4 regions of the Pseudomonas cichorii genome follow, and region 1 is predicted to be linked to each of the others. Evidence: riboswitches for the same ligand, from Rfam matches in the RefSeq annotation. Region 1 holds a riboswitch; each other region holds the start of a gene.

Region 1 (5,635 bases):
ACGACATCAATCGCTATATTCAGGAGACCGAGCCGCGAGAGGGTGGTGTGCTGGATATGAACCGCTACGAAAACCTCTAGGAGTCGTTGCAGGTCACGTAAATCGTGGCCTGCGGCCACTACTGTTTCCTGAACGAAGCAGGATTTTCCTGATCTTTTTTGTCATCTCACTGTCCGACCCCATGCGCGTCCGGCTCCCTTCGAGTGTCGGGCTTGGTTGAAAAGGCAGGTGACAAGAGGTTTTGTGGATGTTGATTTCGGTTCAGGCTTTACGGGCTTTCGCCGCGTGGGTTGTTGTGTGTCATCACTTCATGCAGATTTTTTTCGATTTCAAGGCCAGCGGTCCCGTTGGCGAATTCTTTGTTTCAAAGGGCGCAGTGGGCGTCGATATCTTTTTTGTCATCAGCGGGCTGGTGATCTACCTCTCGACCCATAACAGCGACATGCCCGCCGGGCGTTTCATCCTGCACCGTCTGATCCGTATCGTTCCTGCCTACTGGCTGTACACCGCCGCCATGGGGTTGTTGCTGCTGGTTGCGGCTCCCTGGTTGCCTCATCAGGTGATCGGCTGGCAGAACTTCCTGCTTTCGCTGTTTTTCATTCCCTCGGAAAACCCCGGCGGTTACGGCCTGTATCCCACGTTGAACGTCGGCTGGACCCTGAACTACGAGATGCTGTTTTACGTACTGTTCTCCATGGTGTTTCTGTTCGAGCAGCGCCATAGGCCCTTGATCATCGCGGCAGCACTCTTTGCCGTGACCGAAATTCTGGCTCGCAGCGGCTTGATCAGCCGGTTCTACGGTAACGACATTGTCTACGAGTTCCTGTTGGGGATCGGCATCGGCATGCTCTATCGTCGTGGCTGGATCAAGGAAGGGTTGTGGATGCCATTGGCGGGGATAGTGGCTGCCATGCTGGTGATTCATCACCTGACCAACGAGCAGCGCCTGTTGAACTGGGGGCTGCCAAGCGCATTGATCGTGTTCTGCGCCATCTCCCTTGAACCCTACTTGCGCGGCAACCGCTTGCTCAAAACCCTGGGCGATTGTTCCTATTCGGTCTATCTGCTGCATGTGCTGGTGCTTTACGGTGGCCTGCTCATGGCTCAGCGCTTTGCCTTGAACCCGTATCTGGTATTTGCCTTCTGCGTGCCGATCATCGCCATTGGAGCATGGTGCAGTTACGAGTGGATCGAGAAGGGCTTGTATCACCGGATGCGTCGCAGTCTGGATGCTCGTCAGGAAGGAAGAGGCGTCGTTGCGCTTTCCTGACAAAAACACTAGGACTTTGTATGCGCATCCGATTGGCGTAAACTGCCGGCAAGTCTGCGAGGAACGTTCATGACCGCTATCACTATTACCGATGCTGCCCACGATTATCTGGCCGATCTGCTGGAAAAGCAGAACACTCCAGGTATCGGCATCCGCGTGTTTATCACCCAGCCTGGCACTCAGTACGCTGAAACCTGCATTGCCTACTGCAAGCCGGGCGAAGAAAAACCTGAAGACAAGGCCATTGGCCTCAAGAGCTTCACGGCCTGGATCGATGGTTTCAGCGAAGCCTTTCTGGATGACGCCGTGGTCGATTACGCCACTGATCGCATGGGCGGCCAACTGACCATCAAGGCACCAAACGCCAAAGTGCCGATGGTCAATGCCGACAGCCCGATCAACGAGCGCATCAACTATTACCTGCAAACCGAGATCAACCCGGGGCTCGCCAGCCACGGCGGTCAGGTGACCCTGATCGACGTGATCGAGGAAGAAGAGCGCAATATCGCCGTCCTGCAGTTCGGCGGTGGTTGCCAGGGTTGCGGCCAGGCCGATGTGACCTTGAAGGAAGGTATCGAGCGTACCTTGCTGGAGCGTATCCCTGAGCTGTCGGGTGTGCGTGATGTGACTGACCATACGCAGAAAGAAAACGCTTATTACTGAGTCGTTTTCTTCGCGCGTCCATTCGCGAATAAATTCGCTCCTGCCGTGGGAGCGAATTCATTCGCGAACATCATCAGGGCCTGAACAAATGTGCATGCCCGGCGCGATACAGCGATGACTCGCCAAACGTATCGTCAGCCAGTACACGACCGACCAGAATCAGTGCCGTACGTTTGAATCCCTTCTCCAGTACCTTGTCGTGAATGTCGGCCAGGGTGCCTATAACCCAGTCCTGATCCGGCCAGCTTGCGCGATGGACCACTGCTATCGGGCAGTCCGCGCCGTAATGCGGTATCAGTTCTTCCACGATTTTCTGCAGATTGTTGACCCCCAGGTGAATGGCCATGGTGGTGCGATGCTGGGCCAGGCTTGTCAGCTCTTCGCCTGCCGGCATCGACGTCTTGTCGGCGTAGCGGGTCAGGATCACGCTCTGGGAAATGTCCGGCAGTGTCAGTTCGGTGCCCAGCAAGGCTGCGCAGGCCGCCGTGGCCGTTACGCCGGGGATGATTTCAAAGGGAATGCCCAGCTCACGCAGGCGGCGAATCTGTTCGCCAATCGCGCCATACAGGCTTGGGTCGCCGGAGTGAATCCTGGCCACATCCCGGCCCTGTTCATGAGCGGATTTCATCAAGGAGATGATCTGTTCCAGGTGCAACTTGGCACTGTTGACCACCTGAACGGCACGATTGCCATCCAGCACTGCCACTGGCACCAGTGAGCCAGCATAAATGATGACCGGACAGCTATGGATCAGTCGCTGCCCCTTGACGGTGATCAGGTCCGGATCGCCAGGGCCTGCGCCGATGAAAAAGACGGTCAATGGAATCTCCTGAGTCAAGCGGTATTAATGAGCGGCGTATTATCGACACTGCTTGCCAGGGCAAAGGTTGCCCGGGCGTTTTTCTGGCGTTGGATCACCAGTGTTACCGGGCTTTTGCCCAATTGGCTGGCCAGTGCCAGCGCTGCGCTTTCGGCAACCCCGTGACAGCCCGTGTGCTGGAACGCCTTTGGCGAGCGGTGGGTCAGTTGCGGTTCGTATTCTGCCAGTTGTGACGCGCTGAAGAATATCAGCGGAACGGACAGCTGTTTGGCCAATTCCAGCAAGCCCGGTTCGTCCTGCTTGAGGTCGATGGAGGCGAGGGCAGTGATGGCCCCGATTTCCAGGTCGTGGGCTTTCAGGCTGCTTTCGATCAGTTCCAGCAGGCTCGCTGCCGGGCAGCCGCGCTGGCAACCCAGGCCTGCCACAAGGGCAGGGCCGGATTGCCCGGTGCCGTGATCAGGCGTGCAGGTCGGCATTGTTGCGACGGAACAGCCAGGCGCTGATCAGGCCCAGAGCGACCCAGAACAATGCGTTGGTCAGCAACGAAGCCAGGATGAACTGCGATTCCAGAGCTTCGGGAGCCAGGCTCTCATGAGTCAATGGCTGTGGCGCGCCAATCAGATGCGGCACAACCAAAATAGCCGCGCCCAGCACCTTGAGCAGCCAGTTCTGGCCGAAAGCGATCAAGGCCAGACCCGCCGCCGTTGAGGCCGCAGTCCCGATCCACCAGTACTGGCGCAGGTTCAGGTCGGCAGCCGCTGTCCCCGGCAATTCCGGTGGCAGGCCCAGTGTCGGCGCCAGGACGAAGACCGCAAAACCGGCCAGCCCCCACAATGCGCCCTGAGAGGTGCGACCCGGTGCGCGTAGCGTGTAGAGCGCCACCAGCATCAAGGCAAAACCTACCGCGACCACCAGATTGCCGCCGGTCGTGGAGAGAATACGCTGCCAGCCGTCTTCCGGCTCCCAGGCTTCTTCGTCGTGGCTGTGCCCTGCGGCGGAAGCATCGGCGTGGTCATGTTCATGCACGTGTTCGGCGGGTGCCTTTTCAAAGGTTTCGGCCTGAAGAATCAGGGGCGAAACCCAAAAGCTTTGCAGCAGGGTCAGCAGCAATGCCGCCAGCAGACCGCTGAAACCTGCCGTCTGAATGATTCGCTTGAACATGGCGTCAGGTCTCAATGGCAAGGGAAGGCGGCGCTGTGGCGGGTGTCGTGGGCCGCGTTGTGAACGGCGGCAATGTGCGAGAAACCGGCGAAGTACACCAGGCAGGCGCCCAGAATCGCAGCGCTGATGGCGGCGGTCAGGCGTTGGGCCTGGGTGGACGTGGTGGTGCTCGACTGGCTGCTGCTGATGGTGGACATGGCGCTTCCCTCTGGTTTCGACAGGCGGGCATGCGCACAGGAACCTGCTGACGGAGGTCAGAAGGCTTCAACTGCGCCCGCCCACCGCGGGTGTGTCATTGAGTCAGTATCGGGCCGGTCTCCGGGCTCGCGAGGGGTGTCGATATTCAGCCTCGACGCCTTCAGGATCACCTTCCCATGCCGTGGCACAGTGGTTCTGATCCTCTCTCGCTTACCGTTGCGGGGGCAGCACCGGACTGACTCATGGACAAATGAGCGCACCGGTTTCCCGTTTCACCCCGTGAGGGGCACCCGTAACAAGTTGTGTAGGAGAGCATGGCGGCCCGTGAACGTCAATCTGAACGATTGACCTGCCTTCGACCTCTGCGTAGCCTTGCGCACTTGAGGTTCTCGACCTTGTGCAAAAGGTCGGGCTAAGACGGGAATGCGGTTCAAGCCGCAGCTGCCCCCGCAACTGTAAACGGTGATTTCATTGCATGGCCACTGCGCGAGCGGGAAGGCGCGATGAATGCCTGTCCTGCCGACACGCCGCCGTAAGCCAGGAGACCTGCCTCGAACCGGGCCACAGGCCCACGAATTCTCACTACAACCGGGCGGGGTGATCCGGTGGCGAATCGATCCGTGCGCAGTGCACGGATCTCGTCCTGCTTGCCCGCCGTATTGCCAAAGGGCATCCGATGAAAACACTGGCCAAACTTCCCGTCACCATCGTTACCGGCTTCCTGGGCTCGGGTAAAACCACCTTGTTGCGGCACATGCTCGATAACGCCGAAGGGCGTCGTATCGCGGTGATCGTCAACGAGTTCGGCGAGCTGGGCATCGACGGCGAAATCCTCAAGCAATGCACCATCGGTTGCAGCGAAGAGGAAGCTGTTGGCCGGGTGTATGAGCTGGCCAACGGTTGCCTGTGCTGCACGGTGCAGGAAGAGTTCTTCCCGGTGATGCGCGAACTGGTGTCGCGTCGCGCCGACCTGGACCACATCCTTATCGAAACCTCGGGTCTGGCGTTGCCAAAACCGCTGGTCCAGGCTTTCCAGTGGCCGGAAATCCGCAACGCCTGCACCGTCGATGCGGTCATAACAGTGGTCGACAGCCCGGCCGTTGCAGCAGGTACTTTCGCGGCTTTCCCGGATCAAGTGGACGCCCAGCGCAAGCTCGACCCGAACCTTGACCACGAATCCCCGCTACATGAACTGTTCGCTGACCAGCTGGCCAGCGCTGATCTGGTGATCCTCAACAAGGCCGACATGATCGACGCCGAAGGCCTGGCGGCGGTACGTGCCGAAGTCGCCGAAGAACTGCCGCCAGCGGTCAAGGTCATCGAAGCCAGCAGTGGCCGTCTGCCAATCAACGTGTTGCTGGGCATCGGTGCCGAGTCGGAACTGCACATCGATGGTCGCAAGACTCACCATGACCATCACGACGATGAAGATCATGACGACCACGATCACGATGCTTTCGATTCGATTTCCATCAAACTGCCACAGGCCGACGAAAGCGTGCTGCTCGATGCCCTGACGCAAC
Region 2 (5,635 bases), 830 kb from region 1:
AGACATTGCCACCGGCTGGACCTCTGACACCAGCCTGCAACTGGATCTGGAAAACGGGCGCTGGAAACATACCCTGCTGGGCGGCCTGGACTACTACCGCAAGACCTACGACAGCCACCGCTTCAGCGGCAGCGCACCGGCGCTGGACCTTGCCAACCCGGTCTATGGCAACCTGCCTGCCGTGAACCGTAACATCGACAGTGGCTCCGACCTGCACAGCCATCAACTCGGCATTTACCTGCAGGAACAGCTGAAACTCGATGACCGCTGGCTTCTGATGATCGGCATGCGCCAGGACTGGGCTGACAACAGCACCCGCAACTACCGCAACGACTCGCGCAGCAGCACCGACGACAGCAAGGCCACTGGGCGCATCGGGCTGGTCTATCTGGCCGAAAACGGTCTGGCGCCTTATATCAGCTATAGCCAGTCCTTCCTGCCCTCTTCCGGCACCGATGCCAATGGCGATGCCTTCCTGCCCACCGAAGGCGAGCAATATGAAATCGGTATCCGCTACCAGCCTCCAGGTCGCGAGATGATGATCAGCGCGGCGGTCTATCAGTTGACCCAGAGCAACGTCATCACCTCCATTGCAGGCTCGGACTTCGACGAGCAGACCGGCAAGGAACGCAGCACCGGTTTTGAAGTGGAAGCCAAGGCTCAACTGACGCCACAACTGGCCATGAACGCCGCCTATGCCTATACCGACGCCCATATCATCGAGGACAACGATGAAGTGCTCGAAGGGTCGCGCATCGAAGGCACGCCTTATCACAATGCCTCGCTGTGGCTGGATTACCGTTTCGCCTCGGCGGGCCTGAAGGGCCTGTCAGTGGGCAGCGGCGTGCGCTATGTCGGCACCACCCACACCACGCCCAGCGTCACGGATCGCAAGATCCCGGCCTACGCCTTGTTCGATGCACGAATCAGCTATGACCTGGACGACAACTGGCAAGTCAGCGCCAAGGCACAGAACCTCACCAACGAGAAATACCTGTACTGCGCCAACTCATGCCGCTATGGCGATACCCGTAGTGTGGTGGGGGCGGTCAGTTATCGGTGGTAAGTCTTCGCGAAACCCCTAACGCTCGACCAACATCAGCCATTGACGCTTTCCAGCTTCAATGATTTGATGCGCGCCAGTTTCAGGTGTCCCATGCCGCCGTGCATGGGATTAAACGGGAAGCCGGTGCGTCACTCTCTGTGATCAGTCCGGCGCTGCCCCCGCAACGGTAAGCGAGCGAAGCATTCAAAATACCACTGTGCCAAGGCATGGGAAGGTGAATGTTTCATGACCCTCGCAAGCCCGGAGACCGGCCTGCAACCTTGTTTGGCAAACCCGCGGTGGGCGGGCGCAGGCCGGTCTTCGCGGGCTTTTTGCGCCTGCGATTCCCTATGCGTTGTTCCCTCCGGGATTCATTCATTCCTGATTGGCTGGAATCGCATGTCCCGTTCTTTTCTGCTTCAATCCCTGAGCCTGCTTCCCTGTCTGGCGCTTTCGTCCCATGCATTGGCCGCTGACTCACAAACCCTGGCACTGCCCTCGGTCGCAATCACTGGCAGCGCCGATACGCCAGTAACCGATCTGGCAACCCCGACACCCAGCGGTTCGCGCCTGAACCTTACGGCGCTGGAAACACCCGCCAGCACCAGTAGCCTCGACAGCCAGCCCCTCGAAAGCCGCAATAACCTGACCGTTCAAGATGCAGTCAGCCGCTCGCCGGGCATCACCAGCATCGCAACGCCCGGTGATGGCAATACAGCGCTATCCGCTCGCGGCTTCACCGGGCATTCCTCGGTCATGACCCTGTTCGACGGCTCGCGCCTGTACACCGGCGCCGGCACTCAGACCTTCCCGGTCGATCCGTTCATGGTCGAGCGTATCGACGTGATCCGTGGCCCGGCTTCGGTGCTTTATGGCGAAGGCGCAACCGGAGCCGTTATCAACGTGGTACCGAAAAAGCCTTTCGAGGGCGAAATCCGCAATCGCCTGCGCCTGGGCTACGGCTCCAATGACCGCCAGCAACTGGGCCTCGACAGCGGCGGCTCGCTGAGCGATACCCTGAGCTATCGCCTTACCCTGAACCAGCAGGAAAGCAATGGCTGGGTCGATAACGGCAATTCCCGCAGCCTGGCCATGAGCGCAGCCCTGCGCTGGCAAGCCACCGACGACCTGAGCTTCACCCTCGCCCACGAACGTGGCGACAGCGAGCCGATGAACTACTTCGGCACACCGCTGATCGATGGCCGATACCGCGACAGCCTGCGCGACAAAAACTACAACCTGCGCAATGCCGTGCAACGCTACAACGATGAATGGACCCGCCTGAACACCGACTGGGCCATCAACGATAACGTCAGCGCCAGCAACCAGCTCTACTACATCAAGAGCCGCCGCCACTGGCGCAACGCCGAAGTCTATAGCTGGAGCAGCGCTCAGGGTCAGTTGTTGCGTGGCGACTACCTGGAGATCAAGCACGACCAGGAGCAGATCGGCGACCGCCAGAGTTTCACGTTCAACCATTCGCTGTTCGGCCTGGACAGCCGCACGGTGATTGGAGCCGAGTACAACAGAATCCGCTTCGACGTCAGCAACAACTCGCCTTACAACGATGTCGGCGGCGACTTCATCGATCCATGGAGCCCGGCATCCGGCGACTTCCAGAGCCAGTCGGCATTCCGGCCACTGGCCGAAAGCACCACGCGCACTTTTGCCGTGTTCGCCGAAAACCGCCTGCAACTGTCCGAGCGCTGGTCGCTGGTGACCGGCGTGCGCCGCGACCAGAACCACATCGACCGCTATGACCAGCGTGCCGACAGCCGTAGCGACCGGAGCCTCACCGGCGGCAACTGGCGCGCCGGGCTGGTGTTCGCTGTGACCAATCAACTGTCCCTGTATGGCCAGTACTCCACCAGTGAAGACGGCGTCAGCAACCTTATCAGCATGAACCCGACCCAGCAGCAGATGGACCTGACCGAAGCGAAACAGACCGAGTTCGGCCTCAAGCAGCAGTTCTGGGATGGACGTGGCGAATGGACCCTGGCGGCCTATCACATCGTCAAGAAAAAACTCCTGGCCATCGACCCGGTGACCCGCCTGACCCAACAGGTCGGCCAACAGTCATCTGACGGCCTGGAAGCTTCTCTGGAACTGGCCCTTGCCAATGACTGGCACGTGTCGGCCAACGCCTCGGTGGTACGTGCCGAGTACGATGATTTCGATGAGACGGTTTCTGGGCAGGTCGTGTCCCGCGCCGGCAATCGCCCCACCGACGTCCCGCGCCGCACCGCCAATCTGTGGCTGAACAAGGCGCTGAACGAAACGCTGGATGCCGGCATGGGCCTGCGCTATGTAGACGAGCGTTATGCCAACACCGCCAATACCACCTCAGTGCCAGGCTACACGGTGCTGGACGCCAATCTGGGCTGGCAGGTGCAGCGCGATGTGCGTCTGGGCCTGCAACTGAACAACCTGCTCGACCGCCGCTACGCCGCGTCGCAGTACAACAACGGGCAGCAGTGGCTGATGGGCGAACCTCGCTCCTTCTTCGTCACGGCTGATTACAGCTTCTGATCCAGTTGGCGGCAAGCATACAACCTGTCGCCAGCCAACCCGGAAATCGAGCATGTCCACCCTGAATATCAACCGCCTGAACTGGACTGCGCCACAGGGCCAGGGCCAACACTGGCAGCTTGAAGGCATCGACCTGCACATCGGGCAAGGCGAATTCGTCGGGCTGATCGGCCCCAATGGCAGTGGCAAGACCAGTCTGTTGCGCTGCGCCTACCGTTTCAACGAACCGGACAGCGGCTCGCTGCACCTCGACGGGCAGGATATCTGGCAACAGACACCCCGCTGGAGCGCTCAGCGCATGGCCGTGATGATGCAAGAATTTCCTCAGGAGTTCGGCCTGACCGTGCAGGATGTCGTGGCCATGGGGCGTACACCTCATCAGGGCTGGTTCGACGGCGAAAGCGCCGAAGACCTTGCCCTGATCGACAAGACCTTGAATCAGGTGGGCTTGCAAGGGCTCAGCGAACACTCGTTCGTGTCATTGTCGGGCGGCGAAAAACAGCGCGCATTGCTGGCCCGCGCACTGGTGCAACAGCCCGGTCTGCTGATCCTCGACGAGCCCACCAACCATCTTGATCCGCGCTACCAACTGGAGCTGCTGCACTCTTTGCGGCGACTGAAACTCAGCACGCTGGCCAGCTTTCATGACCTCAATCTGGCTGCGGCGTTCTGCGACCGGCTGTATGTCATCGAGCACGGCCAGATCGTTGCCAGTGGCACGCCGACCGAGGTTCTGACCGAACAACGACTGCTGCACGTATTCGGCGTCCACGCACTGGTGGATACCCATCCACTGGCACCTCATCCACGCATTACCTGGATCAGCCCATCATGACCCGAGCCCTGGCCTGCCTGATGCTGCTTGCCGCCCTGCCACTGGCCGCTGCTGCCGATAATTTCCCCCTGACCGTGCAGAGTTGCGGGCGCGAGGTGACGTTCGATCATCCACCACAGCGGGCAGTCAGCCATGACATCAACCTGACCGGCATGCTGCTCGCCCTCGGCCTGCGCCCCCGCATGGTTGGCTACACCGGCATCACCGGCTGGAAAACCCTCGACCCGGCCCTGCGCGAGGCGCTGGACGGTCTGCCCGAGCTGGCAGAGCGTTACCCGTCGGTGGAAAACCTGCTGGATGCCAATGCCGACTTTTTCTTTGCAGGCTGGAGCTACGGCATGCGCGTCGGAGGCCCGGTGACGCCACACACACTGCAACCGTTCGGCATTCCCGTGTATGAACTAAGCGAATCCTGTTCGCGGATCATGACTCAGCGCGAAGCCAGCCTGGAGGATCTGTACCGCGACCTGCATAACCTGGGGCGAATCTTCGATGTCCAGCAACGCGCCGATGCCGTAGTCGAGGGCCTGCAACAACGGGTCGCGCAGACAACGGCCCGACTGGGACAGGTCCGGCAACGCCCGCGAGTGTTCCTGTATGACAGTGGCGAAGACAGGCCCGCGACCTCAGGAAAACTGGGGATGCCACACGCCTTGATCGAAACGGCTGGCGGGCAGAACGTCATGGACGATATCGCCGCCAGCTGGACTCAGGTCAGTTGGGAAAGCGTGGTGGAGCGCAACCCGCAGGTGATCGTGATCGTCGATTATGGGCCGACCTCCTGGCAGCACAAGCGCGACTTCCTTTTACAGAACGCAGCCTTGAGCAGTGTCGAAGCCATCCGTCAGAAACGATTCGTGGTACTGCCCTATGTCGCCGTGACGCCTTCGGTCGATAACGCTGAAGCCATCGAAAAACTGGCCGCTGCGCTGCATCCCGAACAGTTCGACGGAGCCCGGCAGTGAAGCCTGTACGCAGCGTGGCCGGTTATCGCTGGCTGATCGGCACCCTGTTCGTTCTGCTGGCGCTGTCGTGCCTGATATCACTGGGCTTCGGTCCGGCGCGAGTGCCCTTGGCCAAGGTACTGGGCATTGTTTTGCAACAGGTCGGCTTCGATGCCGTGGTGGACTGGAGCAAGGGCCAGGCACAGATCATCTGGCTGATCCGCGCCCCCCGGGTATTGCTCGGTGCGCTGGTGGGCGCGGGGCTGGCACTGGTCGGTACGG
Region 3 (5,635 bases), 1.9 Mb from region 1:
AGCGCTCCGTGGTCAGGTGCAGCCCCGTGGGATTGTTGGGGTTGACCACCACCAGCACGTCGAGGCTGTCCAGGAAGTAATCCACTTCCTGTTCTTGCACTTCACGCACCAGAAATCCGCTTTTGCGCCATGCATGGGCGTGCTCTGCATAGCACGGCGACAGGACGCCGACGCGACAAGCGCTGCGCACGCGAGGCAAGGCCTGGATCGCGGCTTGCGAACCGGGCACCGGCAAGAGTTGAGGTACACCGTAATAGGCGCAGGCTGCGGCCTCCAGGCCATCGTCGGTTTCCGGCAGACGCGCCCAGGCCTGTGCAGAAATCTCCGGAATCGGCCACGCCCAGGGCGCAATGCCGGTGGACAGGTCCAGCCAGTCGGCACGGTCGATGCCGTAATGCTGCGCTGCCGCCCGCAGGCGACCACCGTGCTCAAGCATAGAACTCGGCCCCCACGCACAGGATCAGCAGCCACAGCCAGACGCCTCTTTGCACCAGTTGCCAGCCACGATCGATGGCATCCGCATCGGCGGGCACGCCTTCGCCCAGTGGCGGGCGCTGATGCAGTTCGCCGTGATAGATCGCTGCGCCACCCAGCTCGACACCCAGAGCACCCGCACCGGCGGCCATGACGGGACCGGCATTGGGGCTGTCCCAGGTCGGCCCTTGAGTGCGCCAGCAACGCAGAGCCAGGCGAGTCTTGCCCAGCAGCGCGTAGGTCAGGGCCACCAGGCGCGCAGGAATGTAGTTGAGCAGGTCGTCGATTTTCGCCGCCGCCCAGCCGAAGCGCTCGAAACGCTCGTTGCGATAACCCCACATGGCATCCAGCGTATTGCTCAGTCGATACAGCACCACGCCGGGCGCACCGGCCACCGCAAACCAGAACAGCGCGGCAAACACCGCATCGCTGCCGTTTTCCAGTACCGATTCAGTGGCTGCACGGGCGACTTCTGTCTCGTCCAGTTCGGTGGTCTGGCGGCTGACCAGATAACCGACCCGCCGACGCGCCTCATCCAGATTGCCCGAACGCAGGGCCTGGGCAACCGGCTCCACATGCTCGCCCAGGCTGCGCAGCCCCAGCGCGCAATACAGCGCCAGAATCTCCACCAGCCAGCCGACATAGGGCAGCCAGCTGAGGATGGTTGCCAGCAGCGTCAAAGGCACCACAGCCAGAAACCAGGCCGTGACGCCATGACTGCGCCAGCCACGTCCGCCGGAATTGAAACGCTGTTCGATACGGTCAGCCAGACGACCGAACGCCACCAGCGGATGTGAGCGTTTCGGCTCGCCGAGCAACGCATCCAGCGCTACCCCGGCAACGCTCAACAGCGCCACACTCATGGACTCACTCCCCATTGATTCTCATACAGCAATTCATTGAGTGGCCGCGCTTGCGCCCAGCCTTCCAGCACCAGCATCGGTGCCGGGTAAAATTCTTCTACCGGCCCCAGGCACAGAATCGCCAGGGGCTTTGCGCCTTCGGGCATGCCCAGCAGGCTGGCCAGCGCCTGAGGATCGAACAGCGACACCCAGCCCATGCCCAGCCCTTCGGCACGGGAGGCCAGCCACAGGTTCTGGATCGCACAGGACAAGGACGCCATGTCCATTTCCGGCAAGGTCCGACGACCGAAAATATGCTTCTCCCGATCGTCCATCAGCGCGGCCACCAACACTTCGGCACAATCGCTGATGCCCTCGACCTTGAGCTTCATGAACTCGTCGGCACGCTCGCCCAGGGCTTCGGCAGTACGTACCCGCTCTTCTTCCACCTGGGCCTGCATTTGCGCCCTCAATGCCGGGTCGCTGATACGAATGAAACGCCAAGGCTGCATCAGGCCGACACTGGGAGCCTGATGCGCAGCTTCAAGCAAACGCGCAAGTAACTCGGGAGCCACGCTGCCGCCACTGAAGTGACGCATGTCGCGGCGCTCGGCAATTGCCCGATAGACCGCGGCCCGCTCCTGGAGACTGAACGCCTGATCGGTCATGGTGTGAACAGCGCCGCAACCGCCTGAGGATTGGAAGGGAAATAGAAGTGCACGTAGGAAGCCGTCAGACGCCCGTCGCGGTACACCGCCTCTGCGCCTCGTCCGCCATTGGGGCTGACGCCACGGGCAATGGGCTGCAACTCGGTGCTGGTCAGGGAGTGGTGATAGGTGTGTCCGCGCAGCAAGCCTTCAGGCAACTCGACCGCTTGCAGGGCCAGAGCCGCCAGACGCTTTTGCATCACCGCCTCCCCCTTCAGCAGGCCCACCAGCTCTGCCCGCTGGCCTTCGACATCGGTCAGGGCATCGAGCAGATACAGCATGCCGCCGCACTCGGCCAGGATCGGCTTGCCCGCCTGATGATGAGCACGAATCGCCGCCAGCATCGGAGCGTTTTCGGCCAGCGCCGCATGATGAAGCTCAGGGTAACCACCGGGCAGATACAGGCTGTCAGCCTCAGGCAAGTGGCTATCGCGGATCGGCGAGAAGAACGACAGCTCCGCGCCCATGGCTCGCAGCAGTTCCAGGCTTGCCCCGTAGGCAAAAGCAAAGGCCTCGTCACGGGCGATGGCGATACGCACACCGGCCAGCAAGGGTTCGGCAGGTACAGGGTCCGGCGCATTGAAGGTCACGGCAGGCGGCAAGAGCACGTCGCAGGTGCTGGCCAGCGCATCGGCGGCAGCGTCCAGGCGCAGGTCCAGATCGTTGAGTTCACTGGCCTGCACCAAGCCCAGATGACGACTCGGCAATTCGATACCGGTTTCACGGGAAAGCGCGCCATACCAACGCAGGCCCTCCGTCAGGCTGCCTTCGAGCAACTGCGCATGACGCACGGTGCCTACCCGGTTGGCCAGCACTCCGGCGAACGGCAGGTCCGACTGATAACGCGCCAACCCCAGCGCCAGCGCTCCGAAGGTCTGGGCCATGGCCGTGCCGTCGATCACGCCCAGCACCGGCACGCCGAAGTGGCGGGCCAGATCGGCACTCGATGGCGTACCGTCGAACAGCCCCATGACGCCTTCGATCAGGATCAGGTCCGCCTCGGCGGCGGCTTCCCACAGCAGGCGTCGGCTTTCGTCGGCGCCCACCATCCACAGATCCAACTGGTAAACCGGCGCGCCGCTGGCCCGCTCCAGAATCATCGGGTCCAGAAAGTCAGGCCCGCACTTGAACACCCGGACCTTGCGGCCCTGGTTACGGTGCAGGCGTGCCAGCGCAGCGGTGACCGTGGTCTTGCCCTGCCCGGAGGCGGGCGCGGCAATCAATACTGCCGGGCAATGACGCGGCGCTCTCATACAGGGTTACTCACAACTCGATGCCTTTTTGCGCACGGATTCCGGCCTGGAACGCATGCTTGACCACGCCGATCTCGGAAACGGTATCGGACAGGTCGATCAATTCGGGTTTGGCGCCACGGCCGGTCACCACCACATGCTGCATCGGTGGCCGGGCCTGCAGGTCGCTCAGTACGTGTTCCAGATCCAGATAGCCATGCTTGAGGGCGATATTCAGCTCATCGAGGATCACCAGACCGATGCTCGGGTCACGAAGCATTTCACGGGAAACGTCCCAGGCGGCTTCGGCGGCGGCGATATCACGCTGGCGGTCCTGGGTTTCCCAGGTGAACCCCTCGCCCATCACGTGGTAGCGCACCTGCTCGGGGAAACGCCGGAAGAACAACTCTTCACCGGTGCTGTTGCGGCCCTTGATGAACTGCACCACGCCACACTGCATGTCGTGACCCATGGCCCGGGCGAGCATGCCGAATGCCGAACTGCTCTTGCCCTTGCCATTACCGGTCAGCACCAGCAGCAGGCCACACTCGTTTGGAGCGCTGGCAATGCGCTCGTCCATTACCGCCTTCTTGCGCTGCATGCGCGCCAGATGACGTTCGTCACGTTCGGGGGATTCGTTCATCTCAGCTCTCCGCTAGAGGGCACGCGAAAGCAGACGGAAGGACAGCATCAGGCAGCACGGCAAAGCCCTGCGCAGAGCATCGCCCGCCGTGATGCTGTTGAGTGGATCAGGCCGGTCTCCGGGCTCATGAGCAGGCATCTGCCTGGCCTGCGCGCCTTCCCGTGTCCTGGGACACAGTGGCATCGAGCGCAGTCTTGACTCATTTACCGTTGCGGGGGCAGCGCCGGGATCGGAGTTGCAAGGCGTCCTCACCGGCTTCCCTGTTTCACTCTGCCAATCGAGGATTGCAAAGCACCTGAAACAAGCCGCGAAGGGTAGAGGGTTGGGCTGGGAGCGTCAATCGACACAAGAGGATTGAACCTCGACAGTTCAGGTCCCTCCTATCTTTATCTGGCCACTGACCGTTATGGAGATCGGCATGTTCACACTCAGACCCCGGCTTGCCTTGCTGCTTCTGGTTGCAGGAGGCCTCACAGCCTGCGGCGAGTCTTCGACGCTGCAAGTCTCGGATGGCACCGGCCCCTCGCCCAGACTGCCCGAACCGAACAAGACCCTGATCCCCACCGTCAATATCGCCCCTGCCGTGGGCTGGGAAAAGAACGCCAAACCGGTCGCCGCGCCCGGCACCCAGGTCGCCGCCTTTGCCGAAGGCCTGGATCACCCGCGCTGGCTGTACGTGCTGCCCAATGGCGACGTGCTGGTCGCGGAAACCAATTCACCACCCAAGCCTGACGACTCCAAAGGCGTACGCGGCTGGGTCATGGAAAAAGTCATGGGCCGCGCCGGAGCCGGTGTGCCCAGCGCCAACCGCATCACCCTGCTGCGCGACAAGGACCACGACGGCGTGGCCGAAACCCGCACAGTCTTCCTGCAAAACCTCAACTCGCCGTTCGGCATGACGCTGGTGGGCAACAAGCTTTACGTGGCCGATACCGACCGCCTGATCAGCTTCCCTTATGAAACCGGCCAGACCTCCATCAGCGCCCAGGCCACCAAGGTCGTCGACTTGCCTGGCGGCACGCTGAATCACCACTGGACCAAGAACGTGATTGCCAGCAAGGACGGCAGCAAGCTGTACGTGACGGTCGGCTCCAACAGCAACGTCGGCGAAAACGGCATGGACCAGGAAGAAGGCCGCGCCGCGATCTGGGAAGTGGACGCTGCCACCGGCCAGCACCGGATTTTCGCCTCGGGCCTGCGCAACCCCAATGGCATGGACTGGGAGCCCAACACCGGCAAGTTGTGGACCGCCGTCAACGAACGTGACGAGATCGGCAGCGACCTGGTACCTGACTACGTGACCTCGGTGCAGGATGGCGGCTTCTATGGCTGGCCTTACAGCTACTACGGCCAGCATGTGGATGAGCGGGTCAAACCGCAGAAACCGGAACTGGTCGCCAAGGCCATATCGCCCGATTATGCAGTCGGCCCGCACACCGCATCGCTGGGGCTGGTGTTCGCCGACGGCAAGACGCTCGCAGCTCCGTTCAACGAAGGCCTGTTCATCGGCCAGCACGGCTCATGGAACCGCAAGCCACACAGCGGCTATAAAGTGGTGTTCATCCCCTTCAGCGGCGGCAAACCCAATGGCGCACCCGTGGATGTACTGACCGGCTTCCTGAGTGCAGACGAAAAAGCCCAGGGCCGTCCGGTGGGCGTGGTCAATGACCAGCATGGCGGATTGTTGGTGGCGGATGATGTGGGCAACAAGATCTGGCGGGTGACGTCAGCGAAATA
Region 4 (5,635 bases), 230 kb from region 1:
CAGTACGGTGATTGCGTCGCTGGTTTCGGCCTGTTGTTCGACCACCGCCAACAGTTGGGCGATATCGCGGCGCTTCATGCTGGCCAGTGCCTGCCCATTGAGCTGCACCTGACCGCTGGACGGCGATTGAAGGCCTGACAGCAGCTTGAGCAGTGTCGACTTCCCCGAACCGTTGGGACCGACAATGCCAAGGGTTTCACCCGGCGCAATGCTCAGATTCACGTCCTTGAGCAGGGTCTTGTCCTTGAGCGAATAACCAAGACCCAAGCAACTGAGTGCCGGGGTGTCGACGATGGGCGAAAAGGCGTTCATCGTGTGGTTTTCCCTCGAATGAGAATCAGCGCAAAGACCGGTGCGCCGATCAGTGCGGTGATGACGCCAATCGGCAAGACCTGGCCCTTGATCAGGGTGCGGGACAGGATGTCGGCGGCAATCAGGAACAGCGCGCCGCACAAGGCGCTGAGCGGCACCAGCCGGGCATGGCGGACTCCGGCGACCATGCGCACGGCATGGGGAATCACCAGCCCGACAAAGCCGATGGAGCCGACAATGGATACCATCACTGCCGTGACCAGCGCTGCAGAAGCGATCAGCACGATTTGCACGCGTCGTACCGGGATGCCGAGGGATGCCGCCGAATCACTGCCGAAGGTGAAGGCATCCAGGGCGCGCCGATGCCACAGGCAGACCAGCAAACCCACCACGACCACTGGCACTGCCAGCCATACCGAATGCCAGCGCACGCCACTGAGATTGCCCAGCAGCCAGAACATGATGCCCCGTGCCTGCTCGGCGCTGGCGGATTTGGTGATGAGAAACGAGGTCAGGGCATTGAACAGCTGCGACCCGGCGATCCCGGCCAGAATGATATGCCCGGCTGCTGTCGGGCCGTGGGAAGAGCGTGCGAGCAGGGCGACCAGCGAGAAGGCCGCCACCGCTCCGGCGAAGGCTCCCGCCGACATGGAAATGGCTCCGGCGCCCAGGCCCAGAATCGCCACCAGCACAGCGCCCGTCGAGGCGCCGGCGGAGATGCCCAGCAGGTATGGATCGGCCAGCGGATTACGCAGCAACGATTGCAGCACCACACCGGAAATCGCCAGCCCCGCGCCACAGGCCGCTGCCACGATGGAGCGGGTCAGGCGATAGTTCCAGACAATCCCCTCATCGATGGGGTCGAGCACGTACCCGGCCGCCCACAGTTTGTTCGCCAGCACCTGGAAGACCACCGGCAGGCTGATGCTGGTTTCACCGATGGCAGCGCCCGCCACGATGGCCAGCAGCAGAACTGCTGTCACCCATAGTATGTGGCCGAGCGCAGTGGCCAGCTTCATTGAGCGGCGTTGTAGCGATTGGCGGCTTCGGCCAGTTCTTCGATGCCAGTAAACAGCCGGATGCTGGCCTGCATGGCATCGGCATCGATGATCACGATACGGTCATGCTTGACCGCGTCCATATTGCGGGTCACCGGGTCGGACTTGAGGAATTCGAGTTTCCTGCGGTAGTCGTCGGCCGGAAAACGACGGCGATCCATACGTGCGATCACCAGAATGTCGGGATTGGCCTTGGCGATGGTTTCCCAGCCCACGGTCGGCCACTCTTCATCGGACTCGACGATATTGCGCATGCCCAGGTTATTGAGCATGAAGTCCGGAATGCCTTTGCGGCCTGCCACATAAGGGTCGATATCGATGTCTGCGCTGGAGAACCAGAACACTGCGGACACATCCCGCTCCTTGTTCTGTTTGACGTTGGCGACTGCATGGGCCAGACGACTGCGCAGCTCTGCAACCAGTTGCTGGCCGCGATCCTGTACGTCGAATATCTGGGCGAGCTGTTCGATGCTCTTGTAGATGGTGTCGATGCGGAAGGGCTCCAGGCGTGTGCCATCAGCGCCTACCAGGTTGTCCTTGCCTTCGCAGTCGGACGGCATGATGTAGGTCGGGATCTTCAAGTCATGAAACTGCTGGCGGGTACCGACCACGCCCTGGGCTCCGACCATCCATTCAAGCTGGACGGCCACCAGTTCCGGGCGCTTGCCGATGACGGCCTCGAAACTCGGGTCGTTGTCCGCCAGACGTTCGACCTTGTCGTTCTGCGCCTTGAAGCGCGGCAGCACATCGTTGAACCACAGCGAAGTGCCTACCAGCGTGTCGCCCAGCCCCAGTTCGTGAAGCATTTCGGTCCCGGACTGGCCGATGGTCACTGCCTTGCGCGGCGCATGCTCGAACGTCAGCTTCATGCCACAGTTTTCGACAGTGAGCGGGTATTGAGTGGGAGCGGCAAGGCTCAGGGTGGACAGGCTCAGACCGGCGATGAGGGCGGCAAGGCGGGGCAGTGACATGTAATGCGATCTCCGTTTCGTACGTGCAGGGCGCAATGTACAGACAGGAAACACATCCCCGGCACTGCGCCGAAGGCAGGGCAAGGCAGCCATGAACCGGCGCGCGGATGTCCTTCCCGGACACCCCGCCGGTCAGTGAAGTTGCAGGTCGGCAGGTCTCCTGACTGGCATTTCATCACCTGACTCCAGCCTTCCCGGGAATGAACTACCCAGTGGCCATGATGGAGTTGGCTCGATGCCTACAGTTGCGGGGGCAGTTTCGTTTGAGCTGCGCAGGTGCGAGGCCCTCGAATTCCCTGTTAGTTCCTCTCGGAAACCGACGGGGCGCGATGGTAAACGATAAGCCTTTTAGTGGCTAATCCTTTGCGCGAAGGCGTTGCAGGCAGTTGATCAGGTGCAGGCGCATCGCCGCCCTGGCCGCATCGCGATCCTGATGGGCGATAGCCGAGTAGATCTGCTCCTGTTCGCGCTGCTGGATGTGCGGGTCATCCATGAGCCGAGTCGTCGGCACATTGCCGAAACCGATCCGTGCCCTGGGCAGAATGCTGTTGCCCAGTTGGGTCATGACATCGGTAAAGAAGCTGTTGGCGGTGCATTGCACGATACTGCGGTGAAACTCGAAATCGGCCTGGGTCGTATCGGTTTCGTTCCGGTCGCAGCGATGCAACTCGTCTAGCGCCTTGCGTATGGCTTCCAGTTGCTCCGGCGTGCGCCGTTGTGCGGCGAGAGCGGCGGATTCCGGTTCAAGGCTCAGGCGCAGTTCGATGATGGCCGCTGCATCGGGAGGGCTGCCGGACAGGGTTTCCGGGATCTGGAAATCCCGTGGACGCGAAGCATCGACCACAAAGGTCCCGATGCCATGGCGGGTTTCCACCAGCCCTTCGGCCTGCAGGCGCGACATCGCCTCGCGAACCACCGTACGGCTGACACCCGTTTCCCGGATGATGACCTGCTCGGTCGGCAGCTTTTCACCACTTTTGATCTCGCCCTCGCGGATCTTGCGCGAGAACTCGGCGACCAGTTGCTGGGTCAGGCTGGAGCGGCGTCCTGTAGGGGATGACGGGTGTTCCATAGGCGGGCTGATCGGGTCCGTGTCGGGTTGCTGAGTATAACCGCAGTCATGGTGTGTTTTGTGTCGGTATCGCAGCCTATACTGTGGCATTCGATCGAATTGAGGCTGCAATGTCGGACAACGTCCTTTCTTCGCAGAAAAACCATCGTCGTCTTGCCGAAACACTGGTCGACCGCTTTGCCCAGCGGATGCGCGATGGTGTGCTCCAGCGTGGCGAGAAGCTGCCTTCTGAAATCCATATCATGGAGGCCGAGGGCGTCAGCCGCACAGTGGTTCGCGATGCACTCTCGCGGATGCAGGCCGCCGGGCTTGTGGAGACGCGCCATGGGGTCGGCACCTTTGTGCTGGATATGCCGCCACCTGAAGGTTTTTCGGTTGGGCCGGCGACCATTGCGACCTTGTCCGATGTGCTGAATCTGCTGGAGTTTCGCATCAGCCTGGAGGTCGAAGCGGCGGGGCTGGCTGCGCAACGTCGCAGCCCTGAAACCTTGCTGGAACTCAAGCGGGCCTTTGATGCGCTGCTCGAAGGGCCGGAAAAATCCGGGACCACGATCAATGCCGACTTCCAGTTCCACCTCAAGATCGCCAAGGCTTCGGGCAATGCGTACCTGATCGACATCATGAAACACCTGGGCACCAAGCTGATTCCGCGTACCCGCATGAATTCCGCCTACACCGGGCAAAGTGATCGCAGTGCTTATCTGGCCGGGATCAATGCCGAACATCGACAGATCTACAACGCGATTGCCGAAGGTAATGTGGATGCGGCCCGTTCGGCCATGTACCTGCACCTCAACGGCAGCCGCATCCGGTTGCGGCGTACTCATAGCGAGTAGGGCTTGTTCGCGACTGAAGTCGCTCCTGCGAGGAGCGACTTCAGTCGCGAAAGGATGATGAAGCAATCACATAAAGTTGTATTGAATCCCGACCCGTAATCTCAACTGGCGTTTGTCATCCTCGGAATCGACCTTGATATCGCCGATCTCGAAGAACGGCACCCATTGTTTGCTCCAGCGATATTTGAATGCCGCATTCTGTTCGTAATCGCTGGTGCCGTTGTCGTAGCGGATATAGTCCGCATCGAAATAGGTGAGCTGGTACTCGTAAGTCCATGGCCCCTTGGTCGAGTAGTTGATCCAGATGTCATAGCGGTTGATCGACTGGTTATCCATCGCGTTGTCGGGCATGGATTCGTTGATCTTGTCACGGTCGAGCTTGATCGAGTCATAGCGGTAACGGCCTGAAATGCTCAGCGCATCGTTCACCTTGTAACCGACCTTGATGCCCGTCTTGTAAGACGTGGACTTCTCGATGCTTTCCAGTGCCAGGGAAGGCGTTACAGTCCATCTGTCGTTGAGTTTGTGCTGATAGCTGATCGTCAGCTCATGGCCGTTGCCGACGGTATTGTCGAAGGCCACATCCTGACGGTCACCCGCAGTCTTGTACTTCAGCTCACCTTCAAACCCCCAGCCACTGTCCAGGCGTGTGCCGAACTTGACCCGGTCGGAGTGCATGCGGGTGCTTTCCGCGTATTGATGTCGATAGTTGATATAGCCGCTGTCGGCATAGCTCCAGGCAGATGGCAACAGGGCGGACAGGGAGAGCAGAGCGATTGATTTTTTCATTTTTTTATTCTTGTTTGATTGAAGTTCTGGGTGTGTTGGAGCAAATCGCAGGCAGCCGAATCCCGTAGCCGTCATGGCCTGGGGTCACGCTGTCAGCGGGGTTCGGTTTTTCAGGCCGTCAGGCGACGACCGCTCAGCCGGTGAGGCGCACGTCCATGTCGCGGCTGGCCTGGATCAATAATCGGGAGTACTCGTGCTGCGCCTGATTGTTGACCAACTGGCTGCTGTCGAGGGTTTCCAGCACCTGGCCTTGCTGCATCACGGCAACCCGGTCGCACAGGTGCGCCACGACGCCCAGGTCGTGCGTCACCATCAGGTAGGTGAGGCCTTGTTGCTGTCGCAGGTCGGCCAGCAGATTGAGGATTTCGGCCTGAACGGAAACGTCCAGCGCCGAGGTGGGTTCATCCAGCAGCAGGACGCGGGGTTCCAGGATCAATGCCCGGGCGATGGCGACACGCTGGCGCTGACCACCGGACAGTTGATGCGGATAGCGAAAGCGGAAGCTTTCATTGAGACCAACCCGTGACAGCACTTCGCAGACTCTTTTGTCGCGCTCGCCGATGCGATGGATGCTCAGGGGCTCCTTGAGCGCTGCAT

What was found. Region 1 has a riboswitch for cobalamin ahead of KGD89_RS11240 (CbtB domain-containing protein). Riboswitches for the same ligand answer to the same signal wherever they lie in the genome.
Region 2: it holds a riboswitch for cobalamin, as region 1 does, so the genes downstream of both, KGD89_RS14040 (TonB-dependent receptor) here and KGD89_RS11240 (CbtB domain-containing protein) in region 1, are expected to answer to the same signal.
Region 3: it holds a riboswitch for cobalamin, as region 1 does, so the genes downstream of both, cobO (cob(I)yrinic acid a,c-diamide adenosyltransferase) here and KGD89_RS11240 (CbtB domain-containing protein) in region 1, are expected to answer to the same signal.
Region 4: it holds a riboswitch for cobalamin, as region 1 does, so the genes downstream of both, KGD89_RS10290 (ABC transporter substrate-binding protein) here and KGD89_RS11240 (CbtB domain-containing protein) in region 1, are expected to answer to the same signal.

The regions. Positions count from the first base shown of each region.
Region 1 covers NZ_CP074349.1:2,535,393-2,541,027, forward strand. Annotated here, with positions in the region: gene KGD89_RS11210 (fatty acid cis/trans isomerase) at 1-80, shown strand, start outside; gene KGD89_RS11215 (acyltransferase family protein) at 248-1,270, shown strand; gene nfuA (Fe-S biogenesis protein NfuA) at 1,340-1,933, shown strand; gene cobM (precorrin-4 C(11)-methyltransferase) at 2,007-2,753, opposite strand; gene KGD89_RS11230 (cobalamin biosynthesis protein) at 2,768-3,229, opposite strand; gene KGD89_RS11235 (CbtA family protein) at 3,210-3,914, opposite strand; gene KGD89_RS11240 (CbtB domain-containing protein) at 3,926-4,111, opposite strand; cobalamin riboswitch at 4,207-4,421, opposite strand; cobalamin riboswitch at 4,479-4,680, shown strand; gene cobW (cobalamin biosynthesis protein CobW) at 4,789-5,635, shown strand, end outside.
Region 2 covers NZ_CP074349.1:3,363,759-3,369,393, forward strand. Annotated here, with positions in the region: gene KGD89_RS14035 (TonB-dependent siderophore receptor) at 1-1,066, shown strand, start outside; cobalamin riboswitch at 1,131-1,336, shown strand; gene KGD89_RS14040 (TonB-dependent receptor) at 1,445-3,574, shown strand; gene KGD89_RS14045 (ABC transporter ATP-binding protein) at 3,627-4,409, shown strand; gene KGD89_RS14050 (ABC transporter substrate-binding protein) at 4,406-5,374, shown strand; gene KGD89_RS14055 (FecCD family ABC transporter permease) at 5,389-5,635, shown strand, end outside.
Region 3 covers NZ_CP074349.1:4,454,522-4,460,156, forward strand. Annotated here, with positions in the region: gene cobD (threonine-phosphate decarboxylase CobD) at 1-436, opposite strand, end outside; gene cbiB (adenosylcobinamide-phosphate synthase CbiB) at 429-1,337, opposite strand; gene bluB (5,6-dimethylbenzimidazole synthase) at 1,334-1,984, opposite strand; gene KGD89_RS18870 (cobyrinate a,c-diamide synthase) at 1,981-3,276, opposite strand; gene cobO (cob(I)yrinic acid a,c-diamide adenosyltransferase) at 3,287-3,898, opposite strand; cobalamin riboswitch at 3,991-4,212, opposite strand; gene KGD89_RS18880 (PQQ-dependent sugar dehydrogenase) at 4,317-5,635, shown strand, end outside.
Region 4 covers NZ_CP074349.1:2,307,547-2,313,181, forward strand. Annotated here, with positions in the region: gene KGD89_RS10280 (ABC transporter ATP-binding protein) at 1-312, opposite strand, end outside; gene KGD89_RS10285 (FecCD family ABC transporter permease) at 309-1,331, opposite strand; gene KGD89_RS10290 (ABC transporter substrate-binding protein) at 1,328-2,341, opposite strand; cobalamin riboswitch at 2,475-2,677, opposite strand; gene KGD89_RS10295 (FadR/GntR family transcriptional regulator) at 2,697-3,413, opposite strand; gene KGD89_RS10300 (FadR/GntR family transcriptional regulator) at 3,524-4,249, shown strand; gene KGD89_RS10305 (oligogalacturonate-specific porin KdgM family protein) at 4,316-5,038, opposite strand; gene KGD89_RS10310 (ABC transporter ATP-binding protein) at 5,172-5,635, opposite strand, start outside.